DNA from 2 places in the Kluyvera georgiana genome. Region 2 is predicted to be linked to the other one. Evidence: predicted binding sites of a transcription regulator. Region 2 holds the regulator's gene; the other holds the start of a gene.
The links. The regulator sigma-54, encoded in region 2, starts transcription at its own class of promoters, with help from an activator protein. The targets are predictions, from matches to a motif close to GTTGGCACANNTTTCGCTNT.
Positions count from the first base shown of each region.

Region 1: a site for sigma-54 is predicted at 4,118-4,137, ahead of norV (anaerobic nitric oxide reductase flavorubredoxin). Genes of this name have one in related genera too.

Region 1 is NZ_CP158865.1:1,068,593-1,075,427, forward strand. Features, by position in the region: gene hypF (carbamoyltransferase HypF) at 1-315, shown strand, start outside; gene ABTW00_RS05105 (HoxN/HupN/NixA family nickel/cobalt transporter) at 327-1,343, shown strand; gene norW (NADH:flavorubredoxin reductase NorW) at 1,493-2,626, opposite strand; gene norV (anaerobic nitric oxide reductase flavorubredoxin) at 2,623-4,071, opposite strand; gene norR (nitric oxide reductase transcriptional regulator NorR) at 4,261-5,778, shown strand; gene gutQ (arabinose-5-phosphate isomerase GutQ) at 5,775-6,740, opposite strand.
Region 2 is NZ_CP158865.1:543,752-550,586, forward strand. Features, by position in the region: gene arcB (aerobic respiration two-component sensor histidine kinase ArcB) at 1-866, shown strand, start outside; gene mtgA (monofunctional biosynthetic peptidoglycan transglycosylase) at 1,093-1,812, shown strand; gene npr (PTS phosphocarrier protein NPr) at 1,921-2,193, opposite strand; gene rapZ (RNase adapter RapZ) at 2,190-3,044, opposite strand; gene ptsN (PTS IIA-like nitrogen regulatory protein PtsN) at 3,078-3,566, opposite strand; gene hpf (ribosome hibernation promoting factor) at 3,622-3,909, opposite strand; gene rpoN (RNA polymerase factor sigma-54) at 3,932-5,365, opposite strand; gene lptB (LPS export ABC transporter ATP-binding protein) at 5,411-6,136, opposite strand; gene lptA (lipopolysaccharide ABC transporter substrate-binding protein LptA) at 6,143-6,697, opposite strand; gene lptC (LPS export ABC transporter periplasmic protein LptC) at 6,666-6,835, opposite strand, start outside.

The DNA of each region.
Region 1 (6,835 bases), 520 kb from region 2:
CGCGAGAGTCAGCTCGATCTCATGCGCTTCTGGGACACATGGCTGCGCTGGCAGGCGACACCCGCGCATAAAGCGTGGGCGTTCCACGATGCGCTGGCGCGTGGCGTGGCCGAATTGCTGCGTTCTCACGCCAGCCCGGCAAATATTTCCACGCTAGCGTTTGGCGGCGGCGTGCTGCACAACGCGCTGCTGCGTGCGCGGTTAATGCACTATTTACACGATTTCACTTTGCTCTTTCCGAAGCGCTTACCCGCGGGTGATGGGGCGATTTCATACGGGCAGGCCGTCATTGCGGCAGCTCGTCATCAGCTTTAAAGGAGTTATTCATGTTGTGGAATGTTCTTCGTCAACAGCCGCGGGCATCGCTGCTGGTGCTGGCTTTGGTATTGGCGAACCTACTGGCCTGGGGCTGGGCGTGGCAGGCCTTTGGCCATAACGGCGCGCTGATGGCCGCCAGCCTGCTGGCGTGGGGCTATGGCCTGCGCCACGCGGTGGACGCTGACCATATCGCGGCGATTGATAACGTCACCCGTAAAATGATGCAGCAGGGCAAGCGCCCGTTTGGCGTGGGAGCCTGGTTCTCACTCGGCCACTCTTCCATCGTGGTGCTGGCGTCGGTGGCGATTGCCGCCACGGCAACCGCTTTCCAGCATAAAATGAGCTGGTTCCACGATACCGGTAGCATTATCGGCACCACGGTTTCCGCCGTGTTCCTGCTGGCGATGGCGCTGGTCAACCTGGTTATCTTGCGTGGCGTATGGCGCAGCTTCCAGGCGCTGAAAAAAGGGGAGTCGGTTTCTGCTGACGTCCCGGTGACCGGCGGTCTGATGAATGCGCTGTTCAGCCGTACTTTCCGCCTGATCGGCAAAAGCTGGCATATGTATCTGGTCGGCTTCCTGTTCGGCCTCGGCTTTGATACGGCGACCGAAATCGGCGTGCTGGGTATCTCTGCCGCCAGCGCCTCCAGCGGCATGTCGATGTGGTCGATTATGGTTTTCCCGGCGCTGTTCGCGAGCGGAATGGCGCTGGTGGATACGCTGGATAACATCCTGATGGTCGGTGCTTACGGCTGGGCCTTCAACAAGCCGCAGCGCAAGCTGTATTACAACATGACTATTACCGGTGCTTCCGTGGTCGTCGCGCTGTTTATCGGTGGTCTGGAAGCGTTGGGGCTGATTATTGATAAGTTTGACCTGACGGGCGGCATCTGGAGCGGCGTGTCTATGCTGAGCGACAACCTCGGCAACGCGGGCTTTGTGGTGATTGGTCTGTTTGCGCTGTGCTGGCTGGTGTCGATGGTGAACTACCGCTGGCGCAATTATGACGCGCTGGTGGTGCGGTAAGATTTGAGCCGTTCCCGGCCAAGCGCAGCGCCGCCGGGGAAGCAGCAAATGCAAAAACAAAAAAAGCCCCGGGGCACCGGGGCAAAATCAGACTTCCATACTTCCTTGTGCTTGAGGGTTAAGTAAGACAGTGAACAACGCTTAACGACTTAACTGGCGAGCGACTTCAACAAACCAAAGGCTTCTTTCATTCTTTCCTCGCTGACCACGAACGCCCGTAACTGCTGGCTTTCGTCGTAGCCTTGCGCCAGCATGCCGTCGGCGCGGGTTTCAATGGTCCAGTTCAGATCCTGACGACGGGTTTCCCCGGCCAGATGCAGCGGCAGATCCGGCGTTTTCACCTTCACCAGCATATTGGGCAGCTTCAGTTCGCCGGGTTGGCCAAGGATGTTTTTCGCCAGGCACATGGCGCTGAGCAGAATCGGCTGCAGGAACGGCATCACCGTACCGTTAATTTCCGCACAGTCGCCCAGCGCGTAAATATCCGGGTTGCTGGTGCGCAGAGTGCTATCGACCTTCACGCCGCGATTAATCTCAAGACCTGCCATGCGTGCCAGCGCCGTTTCCGGACGCAGGCCGGTGGCGGCCACTACCGCATCAACCTCAACGTGGCGGTCGCGGTCAAAACTCGCGCGAATGCCGGTGGTGGTTTGTTCCAGCGATTGCAGCTGCGTTTTCAGCAACAGATGGATACCCATGTCGGTCAGACGATGCTGCAGACGACTGCTCACTTCCGGTGGCATCAGCGATGCCAGTACGCTGGCGGAATTGTCGACTACGGTGACGGCTTTGCCGGCGCGGCAGAAGTCCATCGCCAGCTCGCTGCCGATCAGCCCGCCGCCGATAATCAGCACCCGTTTGGCATCGCGCAGCGTACTTTGTGCCGCGCCAAATTCCTGCTGGCTGTTGAGGGTCAACATCAATTCTTTGCCCGGCACAGGCGGAACGATTGCCGCCGCGCCGGTGGCCAGGACCAGTTTGTCGTACCGCCATTCATGGTTCTGACTTTTGACCACGTGCGCCTCAGCGTCGATGTGGGTTACCCAGGTTTGCGGGAACAGGTTCAGGTTGTACTGTTCGGCAAACTCGCCGGCGGTTTGCAGGGTGAGGTCGGCGGCGGTTTGCCCCCGGCTCACTACGTGGCTTAAGTCCGGTTTGTTGTATTCATCGATGCTGTCGGCGGCGATGAGCGTCAGCTTGACGCTCGCATCCTGTTTACGGATGTTTTTCACCAGTTGGCGGGCCGCGAAGCCCGACCCAACGATCACAATGCCATGATTCATTTTGCCTCCGTTGCCAGTACGTCGAAGACGTCTTTACCTAACGAGCATTCCGGGCACAGGAAGTTATCCGGCACGTCGGTCCACGGGGTACCCGGCTGGACGTCCTGGTTAGGTTCGCCTTTGGCTGGGTCGTAAATCCACTGGCACACGCTGCACTGCATGCTTGGGCCGAGGTCGGCTGCTGCCGCGGCGGCACAGGCGCAATCTTCTTTTGCTGTGGCTGACGCGGTGTTCATTTCCGGCAGCGGTGCCAGCGACCACTGACGGGCAATTTCACGACCATGCTGACGGCACAGTTCCAGTGCATCCAGATCCGGACGCCATTTGGCTTTCAGGCTCAGTGACATTTCGAAACCGGCATCCTGCAAGCGGGTAGACAGGCGATCAACCGCACCGCCGCTCCAGCCGTGAGAACCGAAGGCGCTGGCGCGTTTGTTGCGAAAGCGCAGGCCGGTCATCTCTTCCACCAGTCCGGCGATTTTCGGCATCATCACGTTGTTCATGGTAGAGGTGCCGACCAGCACGCCTTTCGAGCGGAAGACATTGGTCAGGATTTCGTTTTTATCGCTGCGGGCGACGTTAAAGATTTTTACCGCCACGTTCGGGTCAACTTCGTTAATGCCCTGGGCAATGGCGTCCGCCATCATGCGGGTGTTGTTGGACATGGTATCGTAGAAGATAGTGATACGATCTTCCTGATAATCCGCCGCCCATTTCAGGTACAGCTCAACGATTTGCGTCGGGTTGTCGCGCCACACCACGCCGTGAGAGGTGGCAATCATATCGACCGGCAGGTTGAAGCCGAGGATTTCGGTAATTTTCGGCGTGACCAGGCGGCTGAACGGGGTCAGAATGTTGGCATAGTAGCGCTGGCACTGTTCGAACAGTTCGGTCTGGTCGACTTCGTCGTTGAACAGGCGTTCGTCGCAGTAGTGCTGGCCGAAAGCGTCGTTACTGAACAGCACCGCGTCGCCGGTCATGTAGGTCATCATGCTGTCCGGCCAGTGCAGCATCGGGGTTTCTACGAAGATCAGCTGTTTGCCGTTGCCGATATCCAGCGAATCACCGGTTTTCACCACGTTGAAGTTCCATTCCGGGTGATGGTGGTGACCGGTGATGGAGTCTATCGCGTTGGCAGTGCAGTAAATTGGCGTATCGGGAATCTGAGTCATCAGCTCGGTCAGCGCGCCGGCATGGTCTTCTTCCGCGTGGTTAATGATGATGTAGTCGATATCGGCAAGGTCGATTTCGCTGCGCAGGTTCTGGACGAATTCACGACTGAATTTATGGTCAACGGTATCAATCAGAACGTTTTTGCCTTCGCGAATCAGGTAGCTGTTGTAGCTGCTGCCGCGCAGGGTTTTGTATTCAGTCCCGTGGAAATCACGCACTTCCCAGTCACGTTGGCCAACCCAATGAATGTTATTTTTAACCAGAATAGACATAGCAACCTCAATTAATTCAGCGTTTTTCAAAAAAGATGTATTGCTTATTGCAGGTCACGTGCCAACTTTTTAATTCATTGATTTTGTTTGGTTAATAATATAACCCTCCTTTTTTGTTAGTCAAAATGACTATGCGTGGGGTTGTCAATATGACATCATGCACTGTCGAAATGACTATTTGAGGTTGCCATGAGCTTTTCTGTTGACGTACTGGCGGGCATCGCCATTGAACTCCAGCGCGGTGTCGGCCATCAGGACCGCTTCCAGCGCCTGATTACTACGCTGCGCCAGGTGCTTGAATGCGATGCCTCAGCTTTGCTGCGCTACGACGCGCGGCAGTTTATTCCGCTGGCGATCGATGGCCTGGCGAAGGACGTACTGGGACGCCGCTTTACGCTGGAAGGGCACCCGCGGCTGGAGGCTATCGCCCGTGCGGGAGATGTGGTGCGCTTCCCCGCTGACAGCGATTTGCCGGATCCCTACGATGGTCTGATTCCCGGTCAGGAGCGCCTCAAAGTGCACGCGTGTATCGGGCTGCCGCTGTTTGCCGGACAGAACCTGATTGGCGCGCTGACCCTCGACGGCATGTCGCCGGATCAGTTCGACGTATTCAGCGATGAAGAGCTGCGGCTGATTGCCGCGCTGGCCGCCGGGGCGCTTAACAACGCGCTGCTCATTGAGCAGCTTGAAAGTCAGAACATGTTGCCCGGCTCGGTGAGCGATTTTGAACAGGTTAAAGAGACGCAGATGATCGGCCTGTCGCCGGGCATGATGCAGCTGAAAAAAGAGATTGAGATTGTCGCCGCCTCTGACCTCAACGTGCTGATTAGCGGTGAAACGGGTACCGGGAAAGAGCTGGTGGCGAAGGCGATTCATGAAGGTTCGCCGCGCGCGGTTAGCCCGTTGGTTTACCTGAACTGTGCCGCGCTGCCGGAAAGCGTGGCCGAAAGCGAGCTGTTCGGCCACGTGAAGGGCGCGTTTACCGGGGCCATCAGCAACCGCAGCGGCAAGTTTGAGATGGCCGATAACGGCACGCTGTTTTTAGATGAAATTGGCGAACTGTCGCTGGCGCTACAGGCCAAGCTGCTGCGCGTACTGCAATACGGCGATATTCAGCGCGTTGGCGACGATCGTAGCCTGCGCGTTGATGTGCGTGTGTTAGCGGCAACCAACCGCGACCTGCGTGAAGAGGTGCTGGCGGGCAACTTTCGCGCCGACCTGTTCCACCGCCTGAGCGTGTTTCCGCTTTCGGTGCCGCCGCTACGCGAGCGGGGTGATGACGTGGTGCTGCTGGCGGGCTATTTTTGCGAGCAATGTCGGCTGCGATTGGGCCTGTCCCGCGTGGTGTTGAGCAGCGGCGCTAGGACGCACCTGCAAAGCTACGGTTGGCCGGGCAACGTACGCGAACTGGAACATGCGATCCATCGTGCGGTGGTGCTGGCGCGGGCGACCCGCAGCAGCGGCGAGGTCGTGCTGGAGGCGCAGCATTTTGCCTTTCAGGAAGGGGCACCGGCGGCGGTGGTTGAGGCAAAGCCTGTGGCGGCTGCCGTGCACAACTTACGTGATGCAACGGAGGATTTTCAGCGGCAGATGATTCGCCAGGCGCTGGAGACACATCAGAATAATTGGGCGGCGAGCGCGCGAGCGCTGGAGACAGACGTCGCCAACCTGCATCGGCTGGCGAAGCGTCTGGGCCTCAAGGATTAGAGTATCCCGGCCTGGTAGAAGTTTTGCAGATTAATCGCGCCGACCAGACGGTGGCTTTCATCCACTACCGGCGCGGCGCTGATTTTCAGCTTCATCAGCTTTTCTTTCGCATCGACGGCGCGCGCTTTATCGTGAATCGTCACGCCGCCTTTGGTCATTGCTTCGTTGACGCTGTCGGCCAGCGATCCGCCGCTCACCAGCCAGCGGCGCAGGTCGCCGTCGGTAAACACGCCATGCACCTGCAGCACATCGTCACAAACCGCCACCATTCCCATCCCGGTGCGGCTCAGCTCAAGCATGGCGTCCATCACGCTGGCGTGCACGTTGACCTGTGGAATATCCGCGTCTTTACGCATCAGGTGATGCACGCGGTTGAGCAGACGCGCGCCGAGCGCCCCGGCCGGATGCGAACGGGCAAAATCTTCTTCATTAAAGCCACGCGCCTGCATAACGGCGATGGCCAGCGCGTCGCCCATCATCAGCGTGTTGACGGTGCTGGAGGTGGGGGCCAGGTGCATCGGGCAGGCTTCGCGTTCAACGGAGATATCCAGCACCGCGTCGGCTGCCAGCGCCAGCGGCGAATTCGCTTTGCCGGTCATCGCCAGCAGCACGACCGATTTCTCCTGCAGACGAGGGATGAGGTAATCCAGCTCTTTGGCGCTGCCGGAATAGGAGATAAATAGCATCACGTCGCGGCTTTCAACCATGCCCAGGTCGCCGTGCAGCGCTTCAGCCGGGTGGACAAAGAAGGCGGGAGTGCCGGTACTGGCAAAGGTGGCGGCCAGCTTTTTACCGATATGGCCGGATTTGCCCATCCCGGATACGATCAGTTTGCCTTTGCAGTCGAGAATGGCTTTGGCGGCCTGAACAAAGGTCTCGTCAAGACGGTCGGGGAGGCGGCTGGCTTCCTGTAATTCCAGTAACAGGGCCTTACGCCCGGCGTCTAACAAAAAATCACTCATGACTTTCTCCGATAATTAGCGCGTCACACGGTCCAGTTTTGCGCGGCGATGATAAAACATTACGCCCATTGAGATCATCGATTGCATCATGATTG
Region 2 (6,835 bases):
AACCAGGACACGGTTCGACCTTTATCCTGACGGCCCATGCTCCGGCTGTGGCTGAGGAAGTGGAAGATGCGTTTGATGAAGATGATATGCCGTTGCCGGCGCTGCACGTGCTGCTGGTGGAAGATATCGAGTTGAACGTGATCGTCGCGCGCTCGGTGCTGGAAAAACTGGGTAACAGCGTCGACGTCGCCATGACCGGTAAGGCCGCGCTGGAGATGTTTACCCCTGGCGAGTATGACCTGGTGCTGCTGGATATTCAGCTGCCGGATATGACCGGTCTGGACATCGCTCGTGAGCTAACGGGCAAATACCATGCCGACGATCTGCCGCCGCTGGTGGCGCTGACGGCGAACGTTCTGAAGGACAAAAAAGAGTATCTGGACGCCGGCATGGACGACGTGCTGAGTAAACCGCTCTCGGTACCGGCGTTGACGGCGATGATCAAGAAGTTCTGGGATACCACTGCAGACGAAGAGGAGAGTACCGTGAGCCAGAGTGATAACGACAAATCGCAGCAGTTGCTCGATATTGCGATGCTGGAGCAGTACATCGAACTGGTTGGGCCGAAGCTGATTACCGATGGTCTGGCCGTATTTGAGAAGATGATGCCGGGCTACCTGGCGGTGCTGGAATCGAATCTCACCGCCCGCGACCAGAAAGGGATTGTCGAAGAAGGCCATAAAATCAAAGGCGCTGCTGGTTCCGTCGGGCTACGTCATCTCCAACAGCTGGGGCAGCAGATTCAATCACCGGATCTACCGGCGTGGTGGGATAACGTGGGTGAATGGGTTGAAGAGATGAAGTCCGAATGGCAGCACGACGTTGCGGTGCTGAAAGCGTGGGTTGCCAGCGCAGGAAAAAAATGACCCCGGCTTGACCGGGGTGCGCGAACACTGCGCCAACACCAGGGAACTGGTGGTTGCGTCAGATGATTGACATAATTTTGGTTTTTTTGACACAACCTGAAATACGATTGCACGCTCAATAAGATAGCAAAACTTAAAAAGTTTGTTACGTGAATCAGTAAAATGTGTGAAGCGTAACGACTTAATCAGAAATATTAATCAGCGTCAGAGAGTTAGCGAGAACAAGATGGCTTTGAGGAGTATAGCCAGGCTTAAACGTCTGGCCTGGCGGCTGTTGCTGATGCTGGCGCTGTTATGGGGCGGCGGTATTGCGGTGTTCAGTGTTTTGCCTGTGCCATTCTCCGCAGTGATGGTTGAACGCCAGATGAGCGCCTGGTTTTCGGGTGATTTCGGCTACGTTGCCCACTCAGACTGGGTCAGCATGGATGAAATTACACCGTGGATGGGGTTGGCAGTGATTGCCGCCGAAGATCAAAAATTCCCTGACCACTGGGGTTTTGACGTGTCGGCAATCGAAAAGGCGCTGGCGCACAACGAGCGCAACGAAAACCGCATTCGCGGTGCGTCGACGCTGTCGCAGCAGACGGTGAAGAACCTGTTCCTGTGGGATGGGCGTAGCTGGGTGCGTAAGGGGCTGGAAGCGGGTCTGACGCTCGGCATGGAGACGGTGTGGAGTAAGAAACGTATTTTGACCGTCTACCTGAATATCGCAGAATTTGGCGACGGTATTTTCGGCGTGGAAGCCGCGTCCCAGCGCTACTTTCATAAGTCGGCGAGTCAACTGACGATGGCGGAAGCCGCGCTGCTGGCCGCCGTGCTGCCTAACCCGATTCGTTTTAAAGCCAATGCCCCATCGGGGTATGTGCGTAGCCGTCAGGCGTGGATTTTACGGCAGATGCGCCAGCTCGGTGGGGAAGGATTTATGCGGGAAAATAAGCTGTATTAACCGTAGGCCTGATAAGCATCGCGCCATCAGGCATACAGTGGCACTGCCGGATGGCGGCGTAAACGCCTTGTCCGGCCTACAGACTATGCGTGTGTAGCCGGGCGCGGACTAGTCTTCGTCAAACCCGGCGTTAAACAGCGCGATTACCGCCGCCAGCGCCTCTTCTTCCTGCGGACCGGTGGCTTCCACTTCAATCTGACGGCCCTTGGCAGAGTCCAGCATCAGCAGCGCGATCACGCTATTGGCTTCGGCTTCGGTGCCTTCATCATTGCGCAGCAGCACTTCCGCATCGTAATGCTGCATCAGTTCAAACAGCTTCATCGCCGGGCGGGCATGCATGCCCAGCTTATTGGTGATTTCCACGGTCTGCTTTACGGTCATGATTTGCGTTTTTCCAGCGTCCGATGACGAGACTGCACGTTCTTACCGCGCGAGCGGAAGTAGTCAGCCAGCTGTTCGGCAACATAGACCGAACGGTGCTTACCGCCGGTACAGCCAATGGCAACCGTCAGATAGCTACGGTTGTTGGTTTCCAGCATAGGTAACCATAGCTCAAGATAGCTACGCGTCTGGTAAATAAAGTTGTGAACTTCCGTGTGCCTGTCGAGGAACGCGGCAACCGGTTTATCGAGGCCGGTCATCGGACGCAGCTTCGGATCCCAGTGCGGGTTCGGCAGGAAGCGCACGTCAAACACGTAATCGGCGTCGATAGGAATACCGTGCTTGAAGCCGAAGGATTCGAATACCATCGTTAGCTCACGCTCGCGTTTACCCAGCAGACGGGTGCGCAGCATTTCCGCCAGTTCATGGACTGACATCTCGGAGGTGTCGACGATCAGGTCGGCGCGAGAGCGCAGCGGCTCCAGCAGGTTGCTCTCTTCATCAATGGCGCTTTCCAGCGACAGATTCTTGCTGGAGAGCGGGTGCAGACGGCGAGTGTCGCTGTAGCGACGAATCAGCGTGTTGCGATCGGCGTCGAGGAACAGCAGCTGTGGGGAAAAGTTCTCCGGCAGGTTTTCCATTGCCCGTTCGAAGATTTCCGGAGTTTCAGGCATGTTACGTACGTCGATGCTCACGGCAGCCGAGATTTCGCGGTCGGCCAGCGTCTTTGCCAGCTCCGGCAGCAGTACCACCGGCAGGTTATCAACGCAGTAGAAGCCCATATCTTCCAGCGCCCTCAGGGCCACTGATTTTCCCGAGCCAGAGCGGCCGCTGACGATCATCAGTACCATGTACCGTTTCTCCTCAGTACGATGTGATGTCCATTACGCATCATCGTGGGTTTCCGTATCGGTGATGATTTGATACAGCTCTTCGTCGCTCTGCGCGGCGCGCAGGCGGCGGCAAATCGTTTTATCTGCCAGACGTTTCGCCACCAGGGAAAGCGTATGCAGATGGGTTTTGGTCTGGTCGGCTGGAACCAGAAGCGCAAAGAGTAAATCGACCGGCTGGTTGTCGATGGCGTCGAAGGCGATCGGCGTTTCCAGTTGCACGAACACCCCTACCGCACGCAGCGTATCTTCTTCGAGCTTGCCGTGAGGAATGGCGATGCCGTTGCCGATGCCGGTACTGCCCATTTTTTCACGGGTCAGAATGGCTTCGAACACCACCTGCGGCGGCAGGCTAAGCTGTTTCGCCGCCAGCTCGCTGATGATTTCCAGCGCACGTTTTTTACTCTGACAGTGCACAGCACTGCGGGTACATTCCTGGTTAAGGACATTGCTCAGTTGTAGAGCCGAATCGTTATTTGTCATAATTTCACCTAAGCATCGCCCGATATGCGGGCATATCGGGCGATCGCTCGGACAATCAATGTTGTTTTAGTTTATCTTTGTGCTTGGTTAACTGTCTCGCCAGTTTATCGATCAAACCGTCGATGGCGGCATACATATCCTGCCCTTCCGCGCTGGCATGAAGTTCACCGCCGTTCACGTGCAATGTCGCATCCGAGATGTGCGTCAGTTTCTCCACCTTTAACACAATATGGACCTGATTGATCCTCTCGAAATACTGCTCCAGCTTGCTGAACTTCGCATTAACGAATTCGCGCATCGGCTCGGTGATCTCGACGTTGTGTCCAGTGATGTTGAGCTGCATAGTGTCTTCCTTATCAGTTGTGTCAGACCAGCTGTTTACGCTGGTTAGACGGCGGAATGGATAAAGACTCTCGGTACTTTGCAACGGTACGCCTTGCCACCATGATACCCTGTTCAGAGAGCATGGTGGTCAGTTTACTGTCGCTCAGTGGTTTCGCGGGATTCTCCGCGGCAATCAATTTCTTAACCAGCGCCCGAATGGCCGTGGACGAGGCTTCGCCGCCGCCCTCGGTGCTGACGTGGCTGGAGAAGAAATATTTAAGCTCGAAAATGCCCCGTGGGCTATGCAAATACTTCTGCGTGGTAACACGCGAAATCGTGGACTCGTGCATCTCGACGGTTTGGGCGATGTCGGCCAGCACCATCGGTTTCATGTACTCTTCGCCAAGGTCGAAAAAGGCCTGCTGTTGCTCGACGATGCAGCGGCTGACGCGCAGCAGCGTATCGTTGCGGCTTTCAAGGCTCTTGATCAGCCATTTGGCTTCCTGCAGGTTGCTACGAATAAACTGGCTGTCGGCGTCGTTGCGGGCGTTATTACACATCCCCGCGTAGTGCTGGTTTATCTGTAGGCGCGGAATACTGTCGGCGTTCAGCTCTACCACCCAGCGATCGTTGACCTTGCGCACCAGTACGTCCGGAATCACATACTCCGGTTCGCCGGTCTGGATCGATTGGCCCGGGCGTGGATCCAGTGACTGGATCAGATCGACAGCTTCTTTCAGTACATCTTCTTTCAGACGGGTGACCCGCATCAGCGAGCGGAAATCGTGGTTAGCGAGCAGATCGAGATGATCGCTGATAATCAGTCGCGCTTCATCGAGGCGCGGCGTGTCTGGTGAAAATTGTGACAGCTGGATCAGCAGGCAATCGCGGAGATCTTTGGCGGCCACGCCGACCGGATCGAAACGCTGGATGCGCTTAAGTACCGCCTCCACTTCGTCCAGGCCAATCTCGTCGTCGCCGATGCTTTCGCGGATATCTTCGACGGTGACGGTGAGGTAGCCGGTGTCATCCACCGCGTCGACGATCGACGTGGCGATCGCCCGGTCGGTATCGGTAAACGGCGTTAACTCTACCTGCCACATCAGGTAATCCTGAAGTGACTGAGTGGTTTCACCCTGATAAACCGGTAGTTCGTCGTCTTGATAGTCAGCGCCAGTACCGGAAGGTGTACCGGCGGTGTAGATTTCGTCCCAGCTGGCGTCAAGCGGCAGCTCTTCGGGCATGTCCGGTTTTTCCAGCGCATCGACGCTGTCCAGCGTTTCGCTATCGACGGTTTCCTGAGTCTCTACTTCATCGTGAAGATCGGTTTGCTCGAGCAGGGGATTGCTCTCCAGCGCCTGCTGGAGTTCCTGCTGAAGTTCCAGCGTAGACAATTGCAACAGACGAATGGCCTGCTGCAACTGGGGCGTCATGGCAAGCTGTTGGCTGAGCCTTAATTGCAAACCTTGCTTCATGTTCAGAACGAATATCTCCCGCTAACGTCGATAACCACTACCCTATCAGAGTCTGAAGTCTTCCCCAAGATACACGCGTTTAACATGTTCGTCTTCCAGGATCTCCTGAGGTGTTCCGTGGGCAATCAGATGCCCCTGGCTGACGATGTAAGCGCGTTCGCACACCGCCAGCGTTTCACGGACGTTGTGGTCGGTAATCAGTACGCCAAGGCCGCTGTCGCGCAGATGTTCGATGATGCGTTTGATGTCGATAACGGAGATGGGGTCTACACCGGCAAACGGTTCATCCAGCAGGATAAACTTCGGGTTTGCCGCTAACGCGCGGGCAATCTCGACGCGGCGACGTTCACCGCCGGAAAGCGCCTGGCCCAGGCTGTCGCGCAGATGCTCGATGTGGAACTCTTCCATCAGCTCTTTGGCACGGTCTTCGCGCTGTTCATTGCTGAGGTCATCGCGGATCTGCAGTACCGCCATCAGATTATCGTAAACGCTCAGACGACGGAAAATCGACGCTTCCTGCGGCAAATAGCCGATGCCGCGGCGTGCACGGGCGTGCAGCGGCAGCAGGCTGATGTCTTCATCATCAATGATGATGTTGCCCGCATCGCGCGGTACGATACCGACGACCATGTAGAAGGTGGTCGTTTTACCCGCGCCGTTCGGCCCAAGCAGGCCCACAATCTCACCGGAGTTGACGGTCAGACTGACATCTTCCACGACGCGTCTGCCTTTATAGGCCTTCGCCAGATTTTTTGCAGTTAATGTCGCCATAACGGATTAGTTACTCTTCTTCTGTGCCGGAGCCTGGTCTTTGGATTTGTCCTGTAGCTGAGACGGAACCAGAACGGTAGTGACGCGTTTGCCTTTGTCGCTAAACGCCTGCATTTTCTGCTCTTTCACCAGATAGGTAATCTTGTCACCCTTGATGTTACTGTCTAACTGCTCAAGGTAGGCATTGCCGGTCAGTACCACGAAATCATTTGCTAATTCGTAGTGCATTTTCGATGCGCGACCTTTCACCGGCTTGCCGTTGTCCTGCATCTGGTAGAAGGTAGCCGGGTTGCCGTAGCCATCGATCACTTCTTTACCCTGCTGGTTTGCCGGGCGGGTGACGACCACTTTGTCGGCGTTGATTTTGATACTGCCCTGAGTCACGACAACGTTACCGGTGAAGGTCACGACGTTGCCCTGCATATCCAGCGACTGCTGATCGGATTCAATATGAATCGGCTGATTGGTATCGCCGGTCAGGGCCATTGCCGGCAGACTGGCTGCCAGCAGAGAAGCGACGAGCGCCAGCTTAAGGCTGAGTTTGTTTGTTCTGGATTTCATAAGAAGTTCTAACCTTTTCAATCAGCTCGGCGTTTTTGCTGCGTAAATTGCCGCGCATTTTCAGGCCGCTGGAATTAAATGTTGTTCCGTATAACGTCACCAGATCGTCAGAGGAAACGTCCTGAGTAATCAGGTTCA